Regions from separate parts of the Psychrosphaera ytuae genome, predicted to be linked through region 1. Evidence: predicted binding sites of a transcription regulator. Region 1 holds the regulator's gene; each other region holds the start of a gene.
The links. Region 1 encodes sigma-54, which starts transcription at its own class of promoters, with help from an activator protein. Its sites were predicted from a motif close to GTTGGCACGNNNNTNGNNT; they were not measured.
Positions count from the first base shown of each region.

Region 2: J1N51_RS12595 (diacylglycerol kinase family protein) is a predicted target of sigma-54. The motif match lies at 1,533-1,551, and genes of this name have one in related genera.
Region 3: fliE (flagellar hook-basal body complex protein FliE) is a predicted target of sigma-54. The motif match lies at 2,130-2,148, and genes of this name have one in related genera.
Region 4: J1N51_RS10160 (PEP-CTERM sorting domain-containing protein) is a predicted target of sigma-54. The motif match lies at 2,385-2,403, and genes of this name have one in related genera.

Region 1 is NZ_CP072110.1:2,671,404-2,676,323, reverse strand. Features, by position in the region: gene lptA (lipopolysaccharide transport periplasmic protein LptA) at 1-344, shown strand, start outside; gene lptB (LPS export ABC transporter ATP-binding protein) at 344-1,069, shown strand; gene J1N51_RS11890 (RNA polymerase factor sigma-54) at 1,118-2,614, shown strand; gene hpf (ribosome hibernation promoting factor) at 2,648-2,935, shown strand; gene ptsN (PTS IIA-like nitrogen regulatory protein PtsN) at 3,031-3,483, shown strand; gene rapZ (RNase adapter RapZ) at 3,485-4,345, shown strand; gene J1N51_RS11870 (HPr family phosphocarrier protein) at 4,382-4,654, shown strand; gene mgtE (magnesium transporter) at 4,779-4,920, shown strand, end outside.
Region 2 is NZ_CP072110.1:2,835,524-2,840,443, reverse strand. Features, by position in the region: gene nhaA (Na+/H+ antiporter NhaA) at 1-837, opposite strand, end outside; gene J1N51_RS12600 (hypothetical protein) at 827-1,270, opposite strand; gene J1N51_RS12595 (diacylglycerol kinase family protein) at 1,615-3,249, shown strand; gene J1N51_RS12590 (phospholipase A) at 3,266-4,210, shown strand; gene J1N51_RS12585 (PRC-barrel domain-containing protein) at 4,231-4,920, shown strand, end outside.
Region 3 is NZ_CP072110.1:3,133,612-3,138,531, forward strand. Features, by position in the region: gene J1N51_RS13765 (sensor histidine kinase) at 1-627, shown strand, start outside; gene J1N51_RS13770 (sigma-54-dependent transcriptional regulator) at 624-1,976, shown strand; gene fliE (flagellar hook-basal body complex protein FliE) at 2,192-2,545, shown strand; gene fliF (flagellar basal-body MS-ring/collar protein FliF) at 2,646-4,310, shown strand; gene fliG (flagellar motor switch protein FliG) at 4,303-4,920, shown strand, end outside.
Region 4 is NZ_CP072110.1:2,267,994-2,272,913, forward strand. Features, by position in the region: gene J1N51_RS10150 (PEP-CTERM/exosortase system-associated acyltransferase) at 1-622, shown strand, start outside; gene J1N51_RS10155 (FAD-binding protein) at 643-2,316, shown strand; gene J1N51_RS10160 (PEP-CTERM sorting domain-containing protein) at 2,455-3,339, shown strand; gene prsT (XrtA/PEP-CTERM system TPR-repeat protein PrsT) at 3,425-4,920, opposite strand, start outside.

The sequences.
Region 1 (4,920 bases):
AAGCGGATGAGCTATATGTCATCACAAAAGACGGTGCCGCCGAAAAATTGATCGCAAAAGGCAGTCCAGCTACCTTTTCACAGAGCAGTTCAGAAGGCGATGAACTAGAAGCGAACGCGACAGAAGTCATCTATTTGGTCAACGAGCGAATTCTTGAATTGAGAGGCTCTGCAAAGTATCGTCAAGGCGGTTCTGTGGTTGATAGTGCAAACGGTAACATTACATTCGATTTAGAAAACAAACGCGTTAAAGCAGTTGGTGGCACCGAGAACAATGGTCGTGTTACAACAACCATCAAAATCAAGCCAAAAACAAATAACGAAAAAGATTCAGGTAACGATTAATGACAAAGTTAGTCGCTCAACATTTAGCGAAGTCATATAAAAGTCGACAGGTCGTCAAAGACGTTAGCTTGTCAGTAGAAGCCGGCCAGGTCGTAGGCTTATTAGGCCCCAATGGTGCTGGCAAAACGACAACTTTTTACATGATTGTTGGCCTTGTACCAAATGATAAAGGTTTGATTCAGCTCGACGACATAGACTTGAGTCACGAACCTATGCACGTTCGAGCTCGAAAAGGAATCGGCTACCTGCCGCAAGAGTCTTCTATCTTCAGAAAATTAACGGTTTCACAAAACATCATGTCAGTTTTGCAAATGCGTAAAGACATTGACGCAAACCAGCAAGCTGATTTACTGGATGATTTAATCGCCGAATTTCATATTGACCACATTCGAGATAGCCAGGGTATGGCGCTATCCGGTGGTGAGCGACGTCGAGTCGAAATTGCCCGAGCACTTGCAGCAGACCCTAAAATTATCTTGCTTGATGAACCATTTGCTGGTGTTGATCCTATCTCAGTGATCGATATCAAAAAAATTATTCAACAACTCACGGCAAAGGGCATTGGCGTGTTAATTACAGATCATAATGTCCGTGAAACACTTGATGTCTGTGAAAAAGCCTATATCGTTAGTCATGGGGAGCTAATTGCCGAAGGCACCCCAGCGGAAGTTTTAGAAAGTGAGATCGTTAAGCAAGTTTATCTTGGTGACCAGTTCAAACTTTGATAATTTATAAAGAGATAATCTTAATTAAGTCAGTAAGTTCCGGATAAGATGAGACCTACACTCCAACTCAAAATGGGTCAGCAGTTAACAATGACCCCGCAATTGCAACAAGCGATTAGACTGTTGCAACTGTCGTCTTTGGAATTGCAACAAGAAATCCAAGAAGCCTTGGATAGCAATCCTTTATTGGAGTCCGATGACTTTGATAACTACGATGGCCAAGAAGCCTCGGAAGTTACTCAAATCGACACTCATCAAGAAAGCCAAGAAAACGGCGCGAGTAACGATGACGAAATCGAATGGACCAAGGACGAGATAAGCACTAACGAAGCACTGCAAGATCAAACCATGGGAGATGAGCTTCCTACAGACTCTACATGGGATGATTACATGAGCGCAGCCCCTGCTAGTTCTGGGCCGGCTTATGAAGGTGAAGACACTGTCTATCAAGGTGAGACTACAACCAACATCCAAGATCATTTACGTTGGCAGCTTAATCTATCCCCTTTTTCTGAACATGATCTGGCAATTGCCACGGCTATCATTGATGCCATAGACGAAAAAGGCTTTTTAACTGTTTCAACTGAAGACATTGTAGAGGCAGTTGATATTGAAGACGTTGAAATAGAAGAAGTTGAAGCCGTCTTAAAACGCGTCCAAAACTTCGACCCTATCGGTGTCGCATGCCGAGGATTGCAAGAGTGTATGGTTGTGCAGTTACGTCAATACAGCGACGACACACCTTGGAAAAAAGAGGCCATTGACCTCATTCAAGAACACATAGATTTATTGGGTAACCGTGATTACCGCACGATTATCCGCAAAACCAAACTCAAAGAACACGAGCTCAAAGAAACACTAGAGCTGATTCAAACCCTCAACCCTAACCCTGCAAGCATAGTGATTAAAGACGAAATTGATTACGTCATCCCTGATGTGAGCGTGGTTAAGAAAAAAGGTCGTTGGATAGTTGAGCTAAATCCGAATTCTATGCCTAAAATTAAAGTGAACGAACAATACGCTTCACTGTCTAAAACGGCAAAGAACAATTCTGACGCGCAGTTTGTTCGTTCTCACTTACAAGAAGCTAAGTGGTTTATTAAGAGTTTGGAAAGTAGAAACGACACATTGTTAAAAGTATCAAATTGTATTGTGCAACAGCAGCAAGCCTTTTTCGAATATGGGCCGGAAGCGATGAAGCCGATGGTATTGAATGATGTAGCGGAAATGGTCGATATGCATGAGTCAACAATCTCACGTGTGACGACTCAAAAGTACATGCACACACCAAGAGGAATATTTGAACTCAAATACTTCTTCTCAAGTCACGTCAGTACTGAAAATGGCGGTGAATGTTCATCTACCGCTATCCGCGCCTTAATCAAAAAGCTAGTTGCTGCAGAAAACCAAGCTAAACCGCTAAGTGACAGTAAGATTGCTGATATCCTGGCCGAACAGGGCATCCAAGTAGCCAGGAGAACTATCGCAAAATACCGGGAATCGTTAAACATTCCCCCTTCAAACCAAAGAAAACGATTGGTGTAGTTTCACCAATCAAATCAAAAGAAGGAAGAGCATATGCAAATTAACCTAACTTGTCGTCACGTCGAGCCTACTGAGTCATTAAAAGACTATGTAGATACGAAATTTGCAAAATTAGAACGTCATTTCGATCATATTAACAACGTCCATGTGATTTTAGACGTCGAAAAACTGATACAACGCGCAGAAGCGACTATGCATGTTAATGGTGGTGAACTTTTTGCCACATCTGAACATAGTGATATGTACGCAGCCATTGATTCTTTAATTGATAAACTTGACCGTCAGGTCAAAAAACACAAAGAAAAATTAACTCGGCACTAAAGGTTAATTTTAAGTAATACTAGAGGCGCTAAGGACGGCGCCTTTTAACTCATCTTTTGAGACGAAAATCAAAAGACCCAAGCAGTAAAAATGCCATGAAATTAAAAGTACTTCTGCAGCCTGAATGCACCAAAGTGTTATCAGACTGCCAAAGCAAAAAGAAAATCCTAGAACATATTGCAGAGATTGCTAGTAGCCAGTTACCGGATTTGAACTGCTCTGAAGTGTTAGCGAGTTTGATGAACCGTGAAAAACTAGGAAGCACAGGAATTGGCAACGGGGTTGCTATTCCACACGGCAAAATCAAACCAGAGGGCAACAAGGTCGTTGCGGTTCTTCTTGTAAGCCACCCTGCAGTTGATTACGACGCAATTGATAATCGCCCTGTCGATGTTTTTTGTGCCTTAATCGTGCCAGAAGACCAATGTGAAACGCATTTACAAACGCTTGCGAATATTGCCGAAATCTTTGACAACAAAGAGATTTTACGTAAGATTCGAGGAGCGAAAACGGATAACGATCTCTACAACATAATTGAAGCCGCATAATATGCATATTTTTATCGTAAGTGGCCGTTCTGGCTCAGGGAAGACAGTCGTACTTAGGGTTTTGGAAGACCTTGGGTATTATTGCGTTGATAATTTACCAGTAAATCTATTACCTGCGCTATCTCACTCGCTCGCAACCAATTATCCTCAGGTTGCGGTCAGCATTGATGTGCGCAACTTACCCAGCTCAGAACAAGAGTTACTCGATAACTTAGACTTTTTACCAAAGGGCGTTAAAACGACCGTTCTGTACATTGATGCAAAAGACGATGTATTGATCCGTCGCTACAGCGAAACACGTCGCTTGCACCCTTTGTCCAAAGGTGAAAATTCTCTACCAGATGCAATTATAGAAGAACGTAAGTTGCTCGATGCACTTGCCTCTCGAGCGGACTTGTACATAGACACTTCAGATTTAAATGTTCATCAGCTGACCGAAATGATCCGAGAAAAGATCATGGGTAAATCTGATAAAGACTTAGTGATCACCTTTGAATCATTTGGTTTTAAATACGGTGTTCCAAACGATATCGACTTTGTTTTTGATGCGCGCTTTTTGCCTAACCCACACTGGGAACCAGACCTACGAGCTCTAACCGGTCTTGATTTACCTGTTAAAGACTTCTTTGCTGCCCAACCCTTAGTGAATAAGTTTGTATTTCAAATCAATAACTTTATGTCCACTTGGTTACCTCACCTAGAGCGAAACAACCGTTCGTACTTAACCATTGCTATTGGCTGTACTGGAGGCAAACACCGTTCAGTTTATATTGCAGAAACCTTGGCAGAGCAGTTCCGTTCTCGTGGAAAAAATGTTAAAACTCGCCATCGAGAAATGAGTAAGTACCTACAAGAGCTATAATAAGAGCTCTGTACTCTGATAAACAACAATAAAAATATGACTCTATCAAGAACGGTAACCATTCAAAATAAATTGGGACTGCACGCCCGTGCAGCTACCAAGCTTGCACAATTGTCTCAACAGTTCGATGCTGATGTCGAAATCCACCAAGGTGAAAAAAAGGCAAACGCTGATTCTGTGATGGCTTTATTAATGTTGGCAAGTAACCAAGGCAAACAAGTCAAAGTAGCAGCTTCTGGTCAACAAGCAGAAGAAGCGCTTGATGCTATTTGCCAGTTGATTTCGAACAAATTCGACGAATCTGAATAGCCGTTAAGTCCTACCAAAAAACAATCAGTTACTATCAAAAAAACTGCTTATGCGTTAGACTAGTCTGTAACTTTTGATGTAGCCCTTGCCGATCTCATGTCGGCAACTCGATAAAGAAGTCACTATGTCTGAGCTGTTAGAACAAGAATATACAATTCCTATTGATGAATTTAATGCCGCGATTAGTGACGGCATGTTTGTTCGCGTTCGAAATATGCTCGATGGTATGGCAGCAAATGATATTGCCATGCTACTCCACGCCTCGA
Region 2 (4,920 bases), 160 kb from region 1:
CAATGACAAACGCGACAGCTTTTCCATAATAATCGCGGGTTTTGCTTTTGGTCTGGCTGGAATGGTCAGTGCAATTAAAATCCCTGCAATGGTGGCGTGTATTCCAGAATTTAAAACCGCAAGCCAGAGCAACACGCCCAAGGTGAAATAAACCACTGGACGACGAATTCCCATCAAGTTAGACAAAAACATCATTCCAGTTATACCTGCTGCCGCAACTAAGGAGGCAAAGTAAAGCGTCTCGGTATAAAACAAGGCAATCACTAAAATCGCTCCAATGTCGTCGATAATGGCCAAGCCAGTTAAAAATGAAAATGCGGCAATAGGAACTCGTTTACCTAGTAATGCCAACACACCGACTGCAAAAGCCGTATCCGTCGCCATTGGAATACCCCAACCGGCTTCGTATTCGGTTCCCATATTAAACAACCAAAAAGTTAACGCAGGAAACACCATGCCTGCAATTGCAGCACCCAACACAGGAGTTAAGTTAGCCGGTGCACTCAATTCGCCGACTAATACTTCTCGTTTTATTTCCATGCCTAAAATGAGAAAAAACAAAGCCATCAGACCATCGTTAATCCAGTGCAACAATGACATTTGGTAAAGACGGTCGTTGAGCGCAACACCTATATAGGTGTCAAAAAATGCCGTCATAGGCTCATTAAACCCGGTATTGGCAATCAATAAAGCGACGACAGTAAATAAAAATAAGGTCTTACTACTGGTGGTTTGATCGTGAATAAAACGTTGAAAAGGGTGTAATACCTCTGCAACCTTTTGTTCAAGCTCTGGCGGCTGGCCCTCTGCTGGCTGAGTTAAACGGTTATCTTTCATATTGAATTGAGTCCTTTGTTACAGAACAGTGTGTCAGGCTTTCGATTGCATCTAGGTATTTCGCCGTTAAATCAGCTACCCAGCGTTTGACGGCCTCATTATCGCTATTGGCTGCGATGCGGCGCAGCAACGACAAATTGTGTTTTTCGATATCAATACGTTGTTGAAGTACTGAAACATGAGGCTGATTAGGTAAACCTACTTTTAGTTCTCCTAAGTTGCTTTGCCATTTTGTGTACAAACTCATCATGACCTGTTCAAACTCTTGCTCTGGGGGTAATGAGTTGGCTTTATTTTGCATCACCGAAAACACCTCAGACACTTTAAGTAGCGCGTGTTTTACTGTTAAGTCTTCTGTATGAGAGGCTAAGTTGTGATAAAAATCCTTTGCCTCGTTGAATTGTAGAGACAATGAATTTGTTACCTTATTCATTGTGTACACCTTTGTTTTAGTCTTACTTAATTATCTTACCTAAGGGAATTGCCATTACTGTGCCAAAATGATGCAGTTTCCTTCTAACTCAATAGATAACAAACGTTTAGCTAAGTACTTTAAATAAAAAACGAATATAAAACGGTTCAAAACCTGAACTTTTAACAAGCTCCCTCTGTAAAACTTACATAGCTTTAATTGGGTGAAACCAAAAAATTCGCATTTTCTCAACCCTAACCCATACTTATCAGTAACTTAACTATTAGGCACGGTTCTGGCTTTATCGATAAGACAAAGCAAATTCAGGACAAAAACTTTACAACACAAAGAGCTAAGGAGCGGATATGTACGTCGAGTACATTTACGGGTTAATCAGTTTAATTTTATTTGCAGCAGCAAGTACTGTGTCTAATCTATTTTTAAGTGCCCTATTGGCTTGGGTTGGTGTTTCCCTATTCCTCGTTTTTATTGCATACCTAACCAAACAGCCAAAGATTTTTAGAAAGCGTGCTGACGGTTCGATTCCCACTCTAATGAGAGTGTTGTTTTACCCTTTTATGCTAGGCGTACAGATTTACAACCGTATCGAAAAGTCAAAAGATGCGAAACGTGAGCACCATTTCGTTCATCACATCAGAGATAATATTTACTTGGCGAGTCGATTAAGTACTGAAGAGGCACTTAGTCTAGAAGAGTACGATATTGGTGCCGTTTTAGATGTGACGTGTGAATTTGATGCCTTAGACTGGAGTAGTCATTATCTGGACATCGATTATCTCAACATTCCCATATTAGATCACCAAAGTCCCTCTCCTGAACAATTGCGACAGGCTCTTAATTGGATGGATTTAAAACTTCATCAAAATAAGCCCGTTCTTGTTCACTGTGCTCTAGGCCGCGGCCGCTCACTATTCTGTGTGGCAGCCTACATATTGGCAAAGTACCCAGATTTGTCACCTAGAGAGGTACTTGAAAGTATTACCGATATTCGCAGTCAAGCTGGACTCAACAAGAGCCAACTCAAAAAGTTGATTACATATCGAGACAAAGGCGACATAAAGTTGTTTAACCCGACGTGGCTAATAGCGAATCCAGTTTCAGGTAAAGGCAAGTGGAAACAGCACAAACAAGAAATTGAAAATGTGCTTGGTGAAAAGTTTAATTTAAACGTCGTCGAAACCTCACCAGATACAAGTGCCCAAGAACTTGCCGAGCAAGCCGTCGAAGCCGGTGCCAAAATCATTATTGCCGGTGGCGGAGATGGCACACTTGCAGAAGTGGCGTCAGTGTTGACCGGCACAGATATCAAGTTCGGTATCATTCCGTTAGGTACTGCTAATGCATTAGCTCACAGCCTTTTTGGTGTGGAAAGTAAAGTTATTCCAATCCAAACGGCTCTTGACCATATTCTGTCGGAGCACACTCAAGCGATAGACACCGCCATATGTAATAACAAAACCATGCTTTTAGTCACGGCTGTTGGTATCGAAGAGCAAATGATCAAAAGAGCCGACCGTGAAACCAAAAATCAACTTGGTCAATTTGCCTACCTCCACGGTTTTTGGCAAGCATTGCATGAAGAAGAACCTATGCAGTTGTTAGTTCAATTTGATGACGAACCAGCCAAAGTAATCGAAACTACCAGTCTAGTGATTGCCAACGCAGCGCCGCTCACCACTTTACTCGCCCAAGGCAATGGTGAGCCCGATTACAAAGACGGTCTACTCAATATTACTTGGTTGACACCTACAGATAATCCAGTCGAAAAAGTCTATGACATCGCCTCTCTATTAGCGGCAGGTTTTGCTGAGGACGATAGCGTTAACGAGGCTATAAACACCGCCAAAGCCAAAAAAATTCATATCAAAGCTGAGCACGAAATTGGCTATGTTGTTGATGGTGAAACCTATGCCTGTGACACCATAAAGACATCTATTCGTCCAGCCTCACTCAATGTATTAATTGATCTTAAATACTAAGGAAAGAAAAGTGTTCATGACCAAAGGAACCGTATTTACGCTAACGCTATTTTGTGGAGTTGTCAGTTTTCAGACTTACTCTCAAGCTAGTAACGATCAAACAGACAGCACTCAAACTGCTAGCCCTAATACAGATCGCCCTAACACAAGTAAAGCGTCAGAAATATTACATAAAAAAGAGCGACTCGAGCGTCGCGCTCTCGCAAATCCTTTTACGCTTCTACAACACCGCAGAAACTATATTTTACCTGTCACTTATGCCACAAACCCAAGTAGTACTGCAGTACAAGGACTTACGCCAGAAAATATTGATAACTTCGAGGCCAAGTTTCAGCTCAGTATAAAAATGCCGATCTTCAACCAAGAAAATGGCTCTGGGTTATATGCAGCTTTTACGGCTGTGTCTTTTTGGCAAGTGTATAACGCTGATGCCTCAAAGCCATTTAGAGAAACTGACTATGAACCTGAAGTTTTTTACAGTTTCAAAAATGAATATGAATTACTTGGAGTTCCATTTAATGAGCTAAGACTTGGATTTAATCATCAATCCAATGGTCAAGACTTGTTCAACTCGCGAAGCTGGAATCGGTTATATGTGCAGGCTCTAATCGATATTGATGATACCTATTACGCATTAAAGGTTTGGTGGCGTATTCCAGAAAACGAAAAAGACGATGAATTGGACCCCACCGGTGATGACAACCCTGACATTACCGACTATCTGGGAAATTTTGAGTTTGAGGTAGGCCATCAATATAAGCACTATCACTTTTTCGCTAAATGGCGGAACAATTTGGACTTTAGTGAAAATCGTGGCGCCATCGAGCTGAATTTTAATTACCAATTCACCGAAAAATACAAAGTTCTAATTCAGTATTTCAATGGCTATGGCGATTCGCTTATTGATTACAATCGCCATCAACAACGGCTTGGCATTGGTGTACAACTAAACTTTATTTAATCAAGGAGTCGACTATGTTAATGAGCTTGAAGCAATTAATTGGATACAAGGTGTTTGCGATTGACGGCCAATTTGGTCAAGTGAGTGACTGCTTAATATCCGAAAAAGATAAAGTAGTACGCTATCTCGTCATAGATCCACAAAAATGGAATCCCTTAAGTCAGAAAGTACTGGTTAGCTCCGTATCAATATTTTACGTCAATATTGATAGCAAAGAGCTGCATTTATCTATCACTCAAGAGCAGGTAAAGAGTAGCCCGGGAGTCGAAGAGTACGAGACTGTGTCTCGACATTTTGAAGCAGAATTGTACCGTCATTATGGCTATGGGTATTATTGGATGGGGACAGATTTATGGGGAGTCAGTTCCGATCCGACTTTATTAAAGTTACCCGAGCAGCAACCTGATTCTCTCGAAAGTACAGAGCAACAGATTGATTTACGTTCAACCAACGAAGTAACAGGCTATCGATGCGAATGCGCTGACGGGTCCGAGCACGGTTTTTATGACTTTGTCGTCAATACCAAAAACTGGTCACTGCCCTATTGCGTAGTTGATGTAGACTCTGCACTGTTGAACAACAACCTGGCGGTCGTTAAAAACACGGCGATAAAGGCCTTTAGTTGGCAAGAACAAAAAGTAGCTATCACTCTAAATAAACACCAACTGTCAGCTAACCCTCACTTTGATCCTAAGGCGATCAATAGTGAT
Region 3 (4,920 bases), 460 kb from region 1:
AATAACCGCCTTAAAGCCGAACAAAAATCTAATTTCGTCAATAAATTGTCATCTCGTTTAACAGATTTAGAAAATCAAGTTAACGATATGTTGATGTTTGCCAAAAGCGGTGAAAACCAAGTATTAGAACAAGTATCACTGCAGCAGTTGCTCACCAGCGTTCACCAAGGTGCGGATGCGATGGTTCAGCAGGCCGGTACTATGACGGTCGAGCTACCAGAACCAGATATCGAGTTACTGGCTAACAAAACCAGTTTAGCAAGCGCTATAACCAACTTAGTTCACAATGCCGTGCAAGTTGTAGGACAAGGTGTTCACGTTCACCTTGCTGCACGCCGGGTTGATAGCCAGCCAAATCAGGTTTGTATTTCTGTTGAAGACAATGGTCCAGGAATCAAGCCAGAAGTCATCGACAAAATTTTTGAACCGTTTTATACCACGCGCTCTCAAGGTACAGGTTTAGGCTTGTCGGTGGTTAAAACGGTCGCTCAAGCGCACCAAGGTAGTGTTGAAGTTGTCAACAAACCAACGGGTGGCGCAATTTTCTCAATCTATTTGCCAATTAAATTGGCACCTAAAAGTGATATTCAGCGTGTCGAAACACCACGCCAGGAGGTACTAGCATGAGCCAATCTCAAGTATTAGTCGTTGAAGACGACTCAGGTTTACGCGAAGCATTAGTTGATACGTTATCAATTGCTGGATATGCAGTAGTTGAAGCGGATTCTGCCGAAATGGCTTTGGTCAAACTCAAAGAAACCGTGATTGACATAATAGTATCAGACGTTCAAATGGGCGGCCTGTCAGGTTTAGACTTGTTGAAGTCAGTTAAAAAGTTATATCCAAACACACCGTTTTTGTTGATGACTGCTTATGCAACGATTGATCACGCAGTTGAAGCAATGAAATACGGTGCGATAGATTACATGGCGAAGCCATTTGCACCAGAAGTGTTGCTCAACATGGTAGGTCGATACGCACCAGCCAAACAGGCTGAAAAGCACAACCCAGTTGTAGCCGACAAGAAAAGTATAGAGTTACTTAAATTAGCAAGTCGAGTTGCAGCTTCTGATGCGTCAGTGATGATTTCAGGTCCAAGTGGTTCGGGTAAAGAAGTGATGGCGCGATACATTCATGACCAATCTAGCCGTGCCGAGCATGACTTTATTGCTATTAACTGTGCTGCAATTCCAGACAATATGTTAGAAGCCACCTTATTTGGTTATGAAAAAGGTGCGTTTACTGGTGCCGTTCAAGCCTGTCCTGGAAAGTTTGAACAAGCTCAACACGGTACTATTTTGCTCGACGAAATTACCGAGATGGATTTAAATCTTCAAGCAAAACTATTGCGTGTCCTACAAGAACGCGAAGTAGAGCGCTTAGGTAGCCGTAAAACCATAAAGTTAGACGTAAGAGTTTTGGCAACGTCGAACCGCGACTTAATGACAGCTGTTAAAGAAGGAAAGTTTAGAGAAGATTTGTATTATCGACTTAATGTTTTCCCAATTAAGTGGTTGCCATTAGCACAGCGCAAAGACGACTTACTGCCAATTACAGAGCATTTATTACAACGTTATTGTATCGAGCAAGGTCGTGAAATTCCTGAGCTTAGTTCTGCCGCTAAAGCAAAGCTGTTATCGCATAACTGGCCAGGTAACGTTCGTGAACTCGACAATGTGATCCAGCGCGCTCTGATCTTATGCGCTTCAGACACAATAGAAAGTGACCACATTCTTGTTGAAGAATTTGCAGTTGATAGTGTTGCTGCCAATATCCAGGCGTCAAACAATGCAGCGGATGACACGACTGCCTTTAAATCAGAAATTAGAGATCAAGAAAATCGAATTATTCTTGATGCATTACAGGCTTGCCAAGGCAAACGAAAAGACGTTGCTGAAAAGCTTGGTATTAGCCCTCGTACGCTGCGCTATAAGCTCGCTAAAATGCGTGAACAAGGCATCGAGGTGCCAGCTTAATCCACGTAAGTAGTTAAATAAAAACCATCTATCCATATTGTCCACTGTCTAATTTCTCTCCATTCTTAGGCGGTGGACTTTTTTATGTCAAACTTTTGTCATCAAAATTTATACCTCAAAGTCACCTAACTTGTTGAATTTGTTATTAAATAAGTTGGCACCTTTTGTGCTTTATCTCGTTTAGGTAAACAATACTCCTGAACGAGGATACAATAATGAACATTCAAGCGAACAATCTATACGCCGAGTTACAGTCTATGGCGTCTCAGGCTTCAAGCCCAACGATTCGTCCAAATAATGACATTACTCCTTTCAACCAGGTTGAGAAGGTCAATAACCCTTCATCAGCTAACTTTGGTGATTTGTTAAAGCAGGCTGTAGACAATGTTAACGATCTTCAATCGAATGCAGGTCAACTTAAAAACGCAGTTGAAATGGGTGACCGTTCAGTTTCTCTTGCTGAAGCTATGATTGCTTCACAAAAAGCGGGTATTGCCTTTGAAGCGACCGTCCAGGTTAGAAATAAGTTGGTTGAGTCGTACAAAAGCATTATGAGTATGCCAGTTTAATCTGGTGTTTGACCTAGTTGTCGTAAATTAGAATTAAGGGTTTCCCGTGGCAGACGAACTTTCAACACAAGTAGCAACAGGGCATGACGTTGGCAATGACATGGTGTCATTGAATAACGACGCCGATAATGTTGAAGAGCAAAAGTCAGGCTTTTTAAACGCCGTTTCTAGCGCAGAAGTATTGCGCCAAGGTGCACTGATTTTAGCTTTGGTCATTTGTATCGCAATTACCATCATTATTTTCTTGTGGTCACGAGAGCCAGAAATGCGTCCTCTTGGCCAGTTCGAAACTGAACAGTTAATCGAAACACTGGACTATCTTGACGCTCAAAAAATTGAGTACGTTTTAGAGCAAAACGTTATTAAAGTACCAGCGGACCGTTATCAAGACATTAAATTGTCACTTGCTCGTGGTGGCCTATCACAAGCGCCAACGGAAGGTTCGGAAATTTTGCTACAAGACACTGGATTTGGTGTTAGCCAACGCATGGAAACTGAACGCTTAAAGCACAGCCGTGAGCAGCAATTGGCTCGTACCATTGAAGAATTAAACACAGTAAGTAGAGCACGAGTTTTACTGGCTATTCCGAAACAAAATATTTTTGCTCGTCATACTAAAGAGCCTTCTGCAACAGTGGTTGTAACTTTAAAGCGCGGCAGAATGCTGACAGCAGAAGAAACTGATTCTATCGTTGATATTGTTGCGTCAGCGGTCCAAGGTTTGTCACCAACCCGAGTCACAGTAACAGACCAAAATGGCCGCCTACTTAACTCTGGTTCACAAAATTCATTATCTGCTCTTTCGCGTAAACAATTTGAAATTGAACAAAAACGCGAAGATGAGTATTTACAAAAGATCAACGCCATTTTGTCTCCTGTTATCGGCATGGAGAACTACACGGCGCAGGTCGATGTGACTATGGACTTTACCCAAGTTCAAGAGACTCAAAAAACCTATAACCCTGATTTACCGGCGATTCGCAGTGAAATGCTAATCGAAGAAAATCAAACAGGGTCTGGCCCTGTGGGAATTCCAGGCGCGTTATCAAACCAGCCGCCACTAGAGTCTGATATTCCTGAAGACGCAGCTAACGCTCGTACTCGAGGCGCGACGGGCCGTTCGTCAAAAGAACAAACTCGCAACTACGAGTTGGACCAAACAATTAGTCATAAACAAAATCAAACGGGTGTAGTACGTCGTCTAAGTGTGTCAGTTGCGGTTGATTATATCCGCACTGTGGGCGAAGACGGGACTATGCAGCAAGTACCTCGCTCTCAACAAGCTCTAGTTAATTTACGTCGCTTATTACAAGGCGGTATTGGTTTTGATATGACGCGTGGTGATACGCTAGAAGTCGTAACAATTCCGTTTAATAAACAAGACGAGTTTGCGGCGACTGAAGTTCCTATTTATGAACAAGAGTGGTTCCAGCCTATGGTTAAAACCCTGGCTGCGATGATTGTCATTATCGTCCTAATTATCTTCTTAGTTAGACCACTTCTGAACAAGCTATTAAGCCCAGAAGACACAACAGATGAATATGAAGAAGACGCCTTAGGTGGTGTAGACTTAGGTGACGAAGCATTAGATATGTTGAACACAGAGTTTGACGAAAAAGACATCGGTTTCTCAGCAGATGGTACGCTACAATTACCAGACTTACACGGTGATGAAGACCTATTGAAAGCGGTGAGAGCATTAGTTGCGAACGAACCTGAGTTATCGTCGCAAGTAGTTAAAGGGTGGTTATTAGAAGATGAATGATGTCGTTGAAGCAGAAAAAAAACAGCCAGCGTTTGATGTAGACAAACTCGAAGGCGTTGAAAAAGCGGCTATTTTACTTTTGAGTTTATCGGAAGAAGACGCTGCCCAAATCTTAAAGCACTTAGAGCCGAAGCAAGTTCAAAAAGTGGGTATCGCGATGGCTCAGTTAGATGACTTGAGCCAAGATAAAATCTCTGCGGTACACAGTTTGTTTATCGAACAAATCCAGGATTACAGTACGATTGGCTTCCAGTCAGAAGACTTTATTAAGAAAGCACTAACGGCTGCATTAGGTGAAGACAAAGCGGCGACACTTCTTGATCAGATCATCTTGGGTGGTGGCGCTAAAGGCCTTGATTCACTTAAATGGATGGACTCAAAACAGGTTGCAAACATTATCCGCAACGAGCATCCGCAAATTCAAACTATTGTATTGGCTTACTTAGCCCCAGATCAGTCTGCGGAGATCTTGAGTCAATTTTCTGACAAGGTTCGTATCGACTTAACGATGCGTATAGCTAACCTCGAAGAAGTACAACCTGCAGCACTTCAAGAGCTCAACGAGATCATGGAGAAACAGTTTGCTGGTCAAGCGGGTGCACAAGCAGCC
Region 4 (4,920 bases), 400 kb from region 1:
CGAAACGGATGAAGCGGATGCTCATTCGATTATTTGCTTAATTCAACATAGATCTACCCAAAAATACGCAGGTACATGCAGAGTTGTATATTCGCGCAGCGAAGAGCAATTGTTGCCTCTTGAACGATATTGCTCTGAGTTTATCGATGATCCTGAGTTGCACCCAAGTAAGTTTGCAAGAAACAAAATTTGTGAGATATCACGCTTAGCTGTACCAGCTTCGTTTAGAAGAAGAGCGAGTGACAAGCACAAGGGAGCAGCGACAGGCGCTATAAATGAGAATACTTACTCAGAGAGTGAATTGCGTTGCTTTCCGTTTATTGCAGTAGGTTTGTATCTTTGTGCCGCTAGTGTCGTCATTAGTAAAGAAATTGACCATTGTTATGTCATGATGGAGCCAAGGTTAGCCAGAAGTCTCAGTTTTCTTGGTATCAAGTTTAAACAAATTGGCCCAGTGGTAGATTATCACGGCCGTCGCGCTCCTTATTACATTAGTCCTGAAATGTTGCTAAATAGTTTGACACCCGGTTTCAAGCGCCTCTTTTCAAGCATCAAAGGTGAATTGGAAAATGAAGTATTCGAAGATGAAAGCGGTTTGGTTGTAATATCTTCGATTGATTAATCATACAGTATGGCCTCAAAATGAATTGGCAAAACGCTCTAATCGAGTTCTTAATAAAAAATGCGATCGAGTACTCAAGTAAAGATCACAATAGCAACGAACTAACCCATAAAAATCTTTGCACCTACGCAGATAGTTATGATTCTCAGTTGGTCATTAGCCCTGATAATGTTGAGCAAGTACGTGATGTTACACGGTTTATAAATGATCAAAACAAACAAGGCGCCGAGCTAACTATATACCCAGTATCAAAGGGGCAAAATTGGGGTTATGGCTCTGCAACGCCAAGTTCTCAAAATGCGATATTAATGTCGCTGCATAAATTAAATTCCACACCGACTTGGCTTTCAAATCGACATGATAGAGATGTTCCCTACGGCAAAACTTTGGGGATCGTCAGAATAGAAGCTGGCGTTACTCAGCAGCAGTTGTATGATTTTTTACAGGAACAGGGCGGCCATTTTTGGATGGATGCAACAGGCTCTGCAGTAACAAGTAGCGTTTTAGCTAATACATTGATCAGAGGTTTTGGTCATACTGCTAAAGGTGATCACTTTGAACATTGCTCTGGTCTCGAGGTTGTTTTAGCAGATGGTCGGTTTATAAAAACAGGACATGCAGGTCATATTGACGCTGCAAATATAGGTGTACACAAATTTGGCCATGGACCGGTAATTGAGGGAATATTCAGCCAATCCAACCTAGGCATAGTAACCGCAATGTATTTGCATCTAATGCCTGCAAAACAATATATCAAAAAGTTTTTTGTAAAGCTCAATAGCAATGAGGATTATTTAGATGCTGTTGAAGCTTTGCGTCCCTTGAAGCTATCGAGAGTATTAGACTCACAAATGCACTGTGGCAATACCCACAAGGGAATACAAGCTCTTATGAGGTATCCATTTAGGGAAACTGAGGGAAGTACGCCCCTGCCAGACTCCTTAGTCGAAAGGATCTCTAATAAACATGATATTAGCCCTTGGACTATTTCGGGGGCAGTTTATGCCGATAGTTCAGCTGAGCTCGAGGCTAAATCAAAAATAGTAAAGAAGGCACTGAGAAAACTGAACTGTAAGATAATAATGTTGACTCCCAAACAAATTGAGTTGGCGCAAGGTTTAGTTAACTCCGGTATCGTTAAATCGACACTACCAAATATTGCTAACAAACTGGGCAAGCAACTCATTGTCTTAAAAGAGCTATTAGGGCTTAAACAAGGTAAGCCGACAAATTATTTTATCGATTCAGTTTATTATCGAAAGCGACAAGTGTCAGAAGTTGCAGGTGTAAGAGATCCTGACGCTGATAATGTCGGTTTATTTTGGTTAGCACCCATAGGACCAATGACAAGAGAAACTATTCAATTAATGATTGATACATCCACCAGGGTTTCTCAAAAATTTGGCTTTGATCCAACGCTATCGATTACATTACTTAATGAAAAAGCCGTAGATTGCGTTATTTCAATTATTTTCGACCGTGAGCTACCTGGTGAAGATGAGGCAGCCCTTAAGTGTTACGACGAAATGCTGAATGAATTCAATAAACTTGGATTATATTCTTATCGCTCGGCTTTAAGAGCAATGCAAACAGACTCTTTGGGATTTGACAGTAACCTAAAAGAAGTGCACTGCGATTTGAAAAACGCTTTGGATCCTCATTGTACTATTGGCAAAAATCATTACATCCAATAATGGATGTCAGAATTTTTAACAATATTCCTCTTTTGTTTTATAAGTTGTTGATTTTGTTGGTTTTTAAAATTGGCACGAGATGTGCTTTCAATTGATTAGTTAAACATTGACAATAAGTTCAATCAAAAGGAATACGTTATGAAATTTTCAAAGGTTACAAAAGGCTTGTTGATTGGCGCTGCATTTGCGGCATCGTCAGCGAACGCAGATGTGCTTTCATCTGTTGAAATCGACATCTCAAATTTAGAAATTAAGTTGTTTTCTGACAGCTTAGGTCAAACCCAACTTCAACCTGCAGTAGATTTTGGTTTTATTGGTCAACCAATCATTAACTTTAACGGTACAAGTGTAAGCACTACGTTAAATGGTAACTTGGCTGGTGAAGCTTTCGTAACTCAGGTTACGGACGCATTTGCTCCACTAAATATTGACCTAGACGCTATGCAAACTAGCCCATTGAGCTCTGTAAACTCAGAAGCTACGCTAGTTGGTAACATCTTCGCTCCTGGTGGTGCGTCAGGTCGTACGGCAAGTTACACAGATGTTGGTGGTTACCAAACAGGTGAGACCAACTCACAAATCTCTAACTCGTTAGAAGCGACGTTTGACTTTACTGCACAACAAGATGTGTGGTTAGGCCTATCGTTTGGTTGGTTGTTCGATGTATTGGTTGATATCACTTGGAGTGGTGGTATTGGTAATGCTGACTGGGCGTTCGAAATTGACTTGATTGAGAAGTGTTCTGGCTTTTGTGCACCAACTACTCTGTACTCGTTCGATTTAAATAATGACGAATTATTCGGTATTAGCTCTTCTGGTTCTGTTGTTGATGGCACATATGCATATAACAAAACAGGCACTCAAGACAGCGGTTTACTTTCACTTAAGAGTGACACAGCTTACCAGTTAAAAATCGTTCAAAACGCGAACACTTCAGGTGCATCAGTATCTGAGCCAATGACACTAGGCATTTTTGCTCTAGGTCTACTAGGTGTAGCGGGTTACGCTCGTCGTAAAGCATAAGAGATTTTTTCTCAAATCAAAAAGGCCACTGTAAAGTGGCCTTTTTTGTTTTTACTTGGTTCAAAAAAAAGTTTTAGAGGCCGAATTATCCGGCCATATTAATTTGTTGTAAATGAAGCTGGATGTTTTGATTGTCAGGAGCTAATTGTGCCGCTTTATTTATAAGTGCTTTGGCTTGTGTTAAGTCATTCATCTTAAAGTAAATCATAGCCATTGTATCCAACACACTTGGGTTGTCTGGGCTGTGTTTAACCGCTTCCTCTCCATATTGTTTTGCTTCTTCAAGCTGACCTGATTCCAATTTCAAATAAGCTAAATTGTTCAGTACAACGACATTCGCTTCAGTATTTTTTGCCAAAAATTCGTAATGGCTTATCGCCTTCGTTGGTGTTGTTGCCATGTATTCATTAGCCAACATAAGTCGAGACGAGAAGTCTTGGTCATATTTAGTTAAGTGATTCTCGGCGAACTGGTGCGCTGCACTTTTGCTATTTGTTTGTTTTAGCAATGCGTAGCGAATACGAACCGTATTAAAAGCAGGAGCCGCGTTATAGGCTTGTAGTGCCAATTCATTTGCTGATTCGTATCGCCTATTGGCGATTTCAATTTGACTCTTGGTTAACAGATACAAGGGATCAGTATTTGTATTTGTTAGAGAGTTCAATAGTTGATCTGCTTTCGAACTTTCACCATTAAGGCTTAAATAATATGCATTGATAAGTTTGATCCGAGTATTATTCGGAAAACGAGTCATTGCCGATTTTGCCGCTTCAAAAGCTTCAGATGATTTAAAGTTTGTCTCTAAATAGGTAATTAAATACAAATAAGCATCGACATTAGCTGGTTGAGCTTTAACCCACTCTTGATAACTGTTCTTTCCTGCTTCGTAGCCTTCCAGTTTTCTAACAAGAGTACTTTTTAATAACCAAGTTTGGTTAGGCGCTTCTTTTAAATTGGTATTAGAAGATAACGTCTGTAGCGCTGCTTTGTAGTCTTTCTCGATAAAATGAAAAGTTGCCTTCAAATTTATCTGAGTAAAACCATCCGAAGCATCAACCGCTTTCTGTAATCTAGACTCAACTTCACTGTTAAGGTTTAGCGATAACCCCGCAATAGACAATGCCTTGAGTGCAGGAGTATAGGCGGGTTCTTTATCTAAGAGCGAAATTGCAATATCGAACGCTTGTCTAAACTGCTTATTAGCAAAGGCCTGGTTAATATCGAAAAGCAGCGACATTTTATTACTTGGGTCAATTTGTTTTGCCTGAGTTAAATAGTCAGCTGCTACTTTAACTCGGTCACTTCGCATATAAACGAGTGCAGCATAATTAAATGCTTCTACTGAACTAGGCTGACTCTTCATAAAAGGTTCAATAAGAGCCTCTGCTTTGTCAATCTTACCAGATTGTAAATAAGCCGAGCCAAGTGTCAGGTAAAGAGGTGCAGAATCTGGTTGCAAAGCAAGAGCTGCTTCTAAATCTTTAATACCAGCGTCATCGCCGCTGGAGATTTTTAACATGCCCAATTGGCTCAGAGCTCTTGAAGAGTTTAGGTCTAGCTCAGAAGTTTGATTAAGTAACC